3 regions of the Pseudoalteromonas sp. BMB genome follow, and region 3 is predicted to be linked to each of the others. Evidence: predicted binding sites of a transcription regulator. Region 3 holds the regulator's gene; each other region holds the start of a gene.
The links. Region 3 encodes MetJ, which represses methionine synthesis genes. Its sites were predicted from a motif close to TAGACGTCTAGACGTCTA; they were not measured.
Positions count from the first base shown of each region.

Region 1: the regulator MetJ is predicted to act here: its motif matches at 1,065-1,082, upstream of BB427_RS19755 (methylenetetrahydrofolate reductase).
Region 2: the regulator MetJ is predicted to act here: its motif matches at 968-985, upstream of metE (5-methyltetrahydropteroyltriglutamate--homocysteine S-methyltransferase).

Region 1 covers NZ_MBQA01000197.1:11,005-13,284, forward strand. The annotation lists gene BB427_RS19750 (M16 family metallopeptidase) at 1-858, opposite strand, end outside; gene BB427_RS19755 (methylenetetrahydrofolate reductase) at 1,129-2,085, shown strand.
Region 2 covers NZ_MBQA01000106.1:60,904-63,183, reverse strand. The annotation lists gene metE (5-methyltetrahydropteroyltriglutamate--homocysteine S-methyltransferase) at 1-767, opposite strand, end outside; gene BB427_RS08205 (LysR substrate-binding domain-containing protein) at 1,058-1,945, shown strand; gene BB427_RS08200 (YdcF family protein) at 2,047-2,280, shown strand, end outside.
Region 3 covers NZ_MBQA01000157.1:6,765-9,044, forward strand. The annotation lists gene BB427_RS09560 (malic enzyme-like NAD(P)-binding protein) at 1-910, shown strand, start outside; gene metJ (met regulon transcriptional regulator MetJ) at 992-1,312, opposite strand; gene metB (cystathionine gamma-synthase) at 1,657-2,280, shown strand, end outside.

The sequences.
Region 1 (2,280 bases), on a different contig from region 3:
ACCCGGTAAGCCATCATATTTTTCGTGAACGTAACGCGCTTTGTCTTGCTTTGGCTCAACAGGAATATCGGCTTGGTAGTCACCCTTTTTCCAATTACCCCAATGCTTCTTCACCATAGCCATAGTTGCTTTAGGATCTACATCACCTACGATCACAAGTGATACATACTCAGGCTTATAAAAGCGCTCAAAGAAGGTTTTACCATAGGCCATTTGATCAGGCATTGCTTCGATGTCTTCAAAAAAGCCCATCGTTGTGTGTTTATAGGTATGTTTATCAAATGCTTCTTTTCTTACCGCAGAAAGCAGTTTTCGAACTGGACTGGCATTATTTTTAAGGTATTCACCTTTAACAGTTAGTGCCTCAGTACGAAACTGCTCTTCACTGTAAGTCAGGTTTTGAAAGATATCCGCTTCGATTTCTAATACTTTATCTAAATGCTGCTTCGAGAAATTTAAGTGGTAGTTCGTGTAGTCATTGGTGGTGTAGGCGCGATTATCAACACCTGAATTTTTCAAAATGTCCGAATAAACGTCTTGTGGATACTTTTCTGAGCCTTTGAACATCATATGCTCAAAGAAGTGAGCAAAGCCGGTTTTACCCGCTTCTACTTCATTACGCGAACCAACAGAAACCGGAATTTGTAGCGATACCACATCAGGATAGTTAGTTTTAACTACCATGACGCGAAGGCCATTTTCTAGCTCTTCCAAAACATAATCTTGGGCGAATACTTTATTGGATTGGGCAGCTTGAGTACTTACAGCTGACTGTTGAGCTTGGTCTGAATTCGTCGCTGCGCAGCCACTAAGCGCTAAGCTTACGGCAAAGCTGGTTGCTAGTAATTTGAATTTCATGAATTTGGTCCTAATCATATTTTTTATTCTAAGTAAGTCGTGTTCACTTACGTTAGCAAACCTCCTGATTATGCCCCAAAGTCATACTAATTCGCTAATTTCCAAGGTGATTTACCACCCTAATGTGTAAACAAATATGAAATTTTGGTTTGAGCGCTTGAGATAAATTCATAATTATTGAAATTCTTTCATTAAAAAAATCTATCTAGACGTCTAAATGGCTGCTATATTAGTAAAGAGATACAGAAATGCTTTTGTGGAATGAGGATTATGGCTTTAACGCTTCAAGAGAAAATCATTGACCCTAACCAAGGGGTATATTTAATTGGTACCACACCACCTAAGATTGGCACCGACCCAGAGCAGCTAAAATCAATTGCCGCTAAACTTTTGGGCCGTTTACATGAGATTGAATACGACGGCGTGATCATCTATGACATTCAAGATGAAAGCAGCCGTACTCAAGTACCACGCCCATTTCCTTTTAAGCACACCGTTGATCCGTGTGAATATAGCCAGTTGATCCGCGAATTGTCACACCTTGATGTAATTACGTATAAAAGTGTGGCACAGCGAGATAGTGAAGCTTTTGGCAATTGGTTAAGCAGCACTAAACAGCAATATGGGTTAAACAATCTAGTATTAGTGGGCAGTCCATCTTCACAAGGCGATATTAAGTTGCCGCTTTCTGAAGCCTATAAGGTACTGAAGCATCACCAAGATGACTTTTTCTTGGGTGGTGTAACCATCGCAGAGCGCCACGCCAGTAAGCGTAATGAACACGAAAGATTAATTGATAAAACAGAGCAAGGCTGCCAATTTTTTGTTTCCCAAGCAGTGTATGACGCTCAAGCAACCATAGATCTTATCACGAGCTATGCTCGCACCTGTAAACAGCAAGGGCAAACACCAAAACGCATTATTCTTACCTTTACTCCATGTGGTGGGGAAAAAACCTTGCAGTTTATGGAATGGCTGGGGATCTCAGTACCAGAAGCAACCAAATGGCGCATGTTAGATGCAGACAATACACTAAGTGAGTCAATTCGTATTTGTAGAGAAAATCTAGATCAAATCTTAAAAAGCTGCTCACATCTAGATATTTCTCTTGGCTTAAATATTGAGAGCTTAACAAACCGCAAAGAAGAAATAGATGCGTCGATAAACCTTTATAGGCTATTGAAGGCGACCATGGAATTATGCCTTGCGGAAAAGCAAATTGCTTAATGCAGTCTAGGGCCTGTTGATCTTCCAAGTTTGTTTTTGCAGCAGTTTGATTGGTATTTATACAAGGCAGAGCCTGCGTAGCATAGTCATTCTATGTAAGTCTGGCGATAACACAGTAGAAATGCCAATCAAGCGCTGCCCTTTGGGTTCACCTGAGTGCGCTTTGTTCATTGTTGCTCAACTTTTGCCTAGATT
Region 2 (2,280 bases), on a different contig from region 3:
TAAGACCGGATATCTTCAACATGCGCTTGTACGGAGTCAAAATAACTGGCCAACAACACTTTTACTCCTTGGCCGCTCAACGCATCAAAACTCCGGCGCAGCGCGTTGCGATAAGCATCATCGATTTCCAATGCTAAAATAGGTTCATCAATTTGTACCCACTCAACGCCTTGCTCAGCAAGCTTGCCTAGTACCTGCTGATATACAATCAATAACTTATCTAATAAAGCCAATTTATCGAACTCTTGACCAACGCATTTAGCTAAGTAGAGATAGGTTACCGGGCCGATCAATACGGGCTTTGCTTGGTAGCCAAGTAATTGTGCTTCTTCTACTTGAGTAAACAACTCCGTCCAAGTTAGGGAAAATTCCTGCGTTTGAGTTAACTCGGGGACGATGTAATGATAATTGGTGTTGAACCATTTCGTCATTTCACTTGCAGCACACGCACAGCCGCTAGGTGCTCGCCCTCTGCCAATCCGAAACAAAGTATCGAGATTTACCGACTCATCATTTTTATGACGACAAGGAATAGCGCCGACAAGCAATGAAATATTCAACACGTGATCATACCAAGCAAAATCGCCTACAGGGAGAAGGTCAACACCAGCGTCAGCTTGCAATGCCCAGTTTTCTGCACGAATGCGTTTTCCTTCCGCGATTAATTCGACTTGTGTTAAGTCGCCTGACCAATAGCGTTCTACTGCAAATTTAAGTTCACGCTTTTTGCCTACGCGTGGAAAACCCAAGTTATGTGTTAATGCCATGATTTTAATTCCGTCTAGATGTGTGGATGTCCAAAATGTAATTCTCATGATCAAAAACAACAATTGATGCTTTCTCAGATTTCATATGAATAAAATTAAATTGTAATTTTTTGCAAAATTTTTACAGAAGTAGTGACAACGCTGTCATTTTTAGTGTTATAGTGGATTTGTGAATTTTTGAACAATTCACCGTAGGTATTTAGACGTCTAGACATTGATAATAACTAAATAGAATCGTAATATTGAGTAATGCTGAGATTTGCTCACTTCAAATATGAGAATTGTTGATAATGATTGATATAAAGCACCTAAAGACTATCTCCACCTTGAAAGAAACTGGTTCTCTTGTGAATACAGCACGAGAGCTATTCCTGACTCAATCAGCTTTATCACATCAGATCAAAGATCTTGAGAGCAAACTCGACTGCCAACTCTTTGAGCGCAAAACGCAGCCGGTACGTTTTACCCCTCAAGGGATGTTATTATTGGAACTTGCCAACGATGTTTTACCTAAAGTTGAAGCAACAAAGTGTCGTTTGAAGGAAAGCCTTAATCAGCCTATCTCGCAACTCAGATTAAGCGTGGAATGTCATGCCTGTTTTCACTGGTTGCTGCCAACAATTAAAGAATTCAATACCTTTTGGCCTGACATTAAAGTCGATTACGAACGTGGCTTTAGCTACGACGCGATTCCTGACCTTATTGAAGATGAGCTGGACTTAGTACTTACCTCAGACATTCGCGAACCAGAGCAACTGGAATACGCACACCTATTTGACTTTAAGTTAAAGTTAATCGTTGCACCAGATCACGAATTGGCCAAGAAGGCCTATGTCACAGCACTCGACCTAAAAGATGAAACCATCATTTCTTACCCTATTCCTCGCGAGCGTCAAGACATATTTAAGCATTTTATTCAAAATGCACGCTTTGACGGTACGCTAAAAACCGTCGATCAAGGTTTATTAATCTTCCAACTGGTAAGTGCAGGCATGGGGGTTGCGGCATTACCAGACTGGTTAGTGACACCTTATGAGAGCCAAGGGCTAATTAAATCGATTCCTCTAGGCGCACTTGGGCTAAATCGTCCAATGTATTTAGCAATGAAGAAAAGCATGAAAGATAACCCTGTTTATCGTCATTTCCTCAATACTTGCCGAAAAACCACTGCAAGATAGATGACTGGGCTCTTTTTTGAGCCCTAACTGTTAGACATTTCTACAACTCCCATCTCATGCTAGCATTGCGTTAGGCTTATCTTAATCTAGGGCATGTTTAAATGTTTGAAGTCAAAAAGGTTATCGGTCAACTTATGATGCCGTTACCATTATCTTTAGTGGTGCTTATGGGGCTTATGCTTTTTATCGCCAAAACGCGTAAAGGGCCTTACATCGCAAGCTGGTTCGTCTTACTCACTACATGGGCGTTATCGACTCCTTATGTCGCACAACATATTATTGAGTGGGATACAGGCGCTCTCGCCGCATTCAATCCAAGCAAGCACAACAATATA
Region 3 (2,280 bases):
GCACAACACCACCGAAGACTTCATTAATACGGTGGCAAATATCGCAGACACATTTGGCGGTATTAACCTCGAAGATATTAAAGCGCCAGAGTGCTTTGAAATTGAGCGCGCGCTAATCGAACGTTGTGACGTTCCTGTATTCCATGATGATCAGCACGGCACCGCAATTGTAACCGCTGCGGGTATGCTGAATGCGTTGGAAATCCAAGGTAAAGATATTCACGATGCGATTATTGTGTGTCTTGGCGCGGGTGCAGCTGCTATTGCTTGTATGGAATTATTGATCAAGTGTGGTGCTCAACGTGAGCACATCTATATGCTGGACAGAAAAGGCGTGATCCATACTCGCCGTGATGACCTAAATGAATACAAAGAGCTGTTTGCAAACAACACGGATAAGCGTACGTTACAAGACGTGATTGCGGATGCGGATGTATTTGTTGGTGTTTCTGGCCCAGACTTACTTTCTGCTGAAGATCTAAAATTAATGGCTGACAAGCCTGTGGTATTCGCTTGCTCTAACCCAGATCCAGAGATCAGTCCTGAAGTTGCACACGGTGCACGTAATGATTTGATCATGGCGACAGGTCGCTCAGATTATCCAAATCAAGTAAATAACGTGCTGTGTTTCCCGTTTATCTTCCGTGGTGCGCTTGATGTACGTGCAACCGCTATCAATGACGAGATGAAGATTGCAGCGGTTGAAGCAATTAGAACGATTGCGAAAGAGCCTGTGCCTGCTGAAGTGTTAAAAGCAGCTGACGTGGATAGTCTTGAGTTTGGTCCTGAGTACATTATTCCAAAACCAATGGATCCGCGTTTGTTACCTCGTATCGCAAAAGCGGTAGCGGTAGCTGCAATTGAATCAGGTGTGGCACAAATCGATATGCCTGCTGGATATATGGAATAATACCATTGGTATTATCCAAATGAAAAAAGCCTCGATTGAGGCTTTTTTTGTGTCTGTATTTCCACAGAGTAAGAGTAGTTATCACTCTTCGTTTATTTCTGGGATCTCCAAACCGCGCTCTTCCATTATTTGTCTTACTTCTAACGGAATACGCTCTGGATTATCTTTTCTCAAGTCTTCATCACTCGGCAGTGGCTGACCTGTGAAGGCATGTAGAAACGCCTCACATAAAAGCTCACTGTTCGTGGCATGACGTAAGTTATTCACTTGGCGACGTGTACGCTCATCAGTTAGCACTTTGAGTACATTCAGAGGTATGCTCACCGTGATCTTTTTTACTTGCTCTGCTTTCTTACCGTGTTCTGCATATGGGTGAATATACTCACCGTTCCATTTTGCCATAATTGTGTACTTGCCTCAGTTACATCAATGCCAATATGACTGGGTTCTGGTCTACATTATTCACCAACCGCATGAATATAGGGATAACCTTACGAATTAAAGATAAATCCCAAACTCAAATAGATGAATAAACTAATCCGCCATAGCGAGATAGAAGAATCTCTGCCATAGTTTTCAATAACTCAGTCGTATTAGCAACGCCTAGAGTGGCGAAATTTTATCGGTTTAAAAAAGATAGTCAAATACTAGTTATTTAGCCATTTAGCAGTATAAATGTTTTGACTTCTAGTTTCTGTTGCTCTAACCTTTTAGACGTCTAAACATCCAACTATCTAGGTGACCTTATGAGTCAAGTTAATAAATCGACGGTTGCAGTGCGTCACGGTATAGAAGCTGATAAAGCACATGGGGCAGTAGTGCCACCGCTTTACCTTTCTACCACCTATTCTTTTGCCGATTTTGATACCAAACGCGACTACGATTATGGACGCAGTGGTAACTTTAATCGTGATGTGCTTGCACAGGCACTTACCGAACTTGAAGGTGGTGCTCGTGGCATTATTACCGCGACTGGCATGGCTGCCGTTCACCTAGTAACTCAGCTACTTAACCATGACGATACGCTGGTTATTCCACATGACTGTTACGGTGGTAGCTATCGCTTGTTTACATCGCTTGCTAAGCGTGGATTGCTCAAATTAGCCGTCTTGGATCTCACACAATCGGAAAGTCTTGCACAGCTGCAGCAGATCAAACCTAAATTAGTTTGGATTGAAACACCAAGTAACCCAATATTAAGGCTAACGGATATAGAAGCTGTCGTAAATGCAGCACACGCAGTGGGTGCTTTGGTCGCCGCCGACAACACCTTCTTGTCTCCAGCACTACAAAATCCCATTGCCTTTGGCGTAGATGTAGTCGTGCATTCAACTACTAAATATATCAATGGTCATTCTGATGTCGTGGGG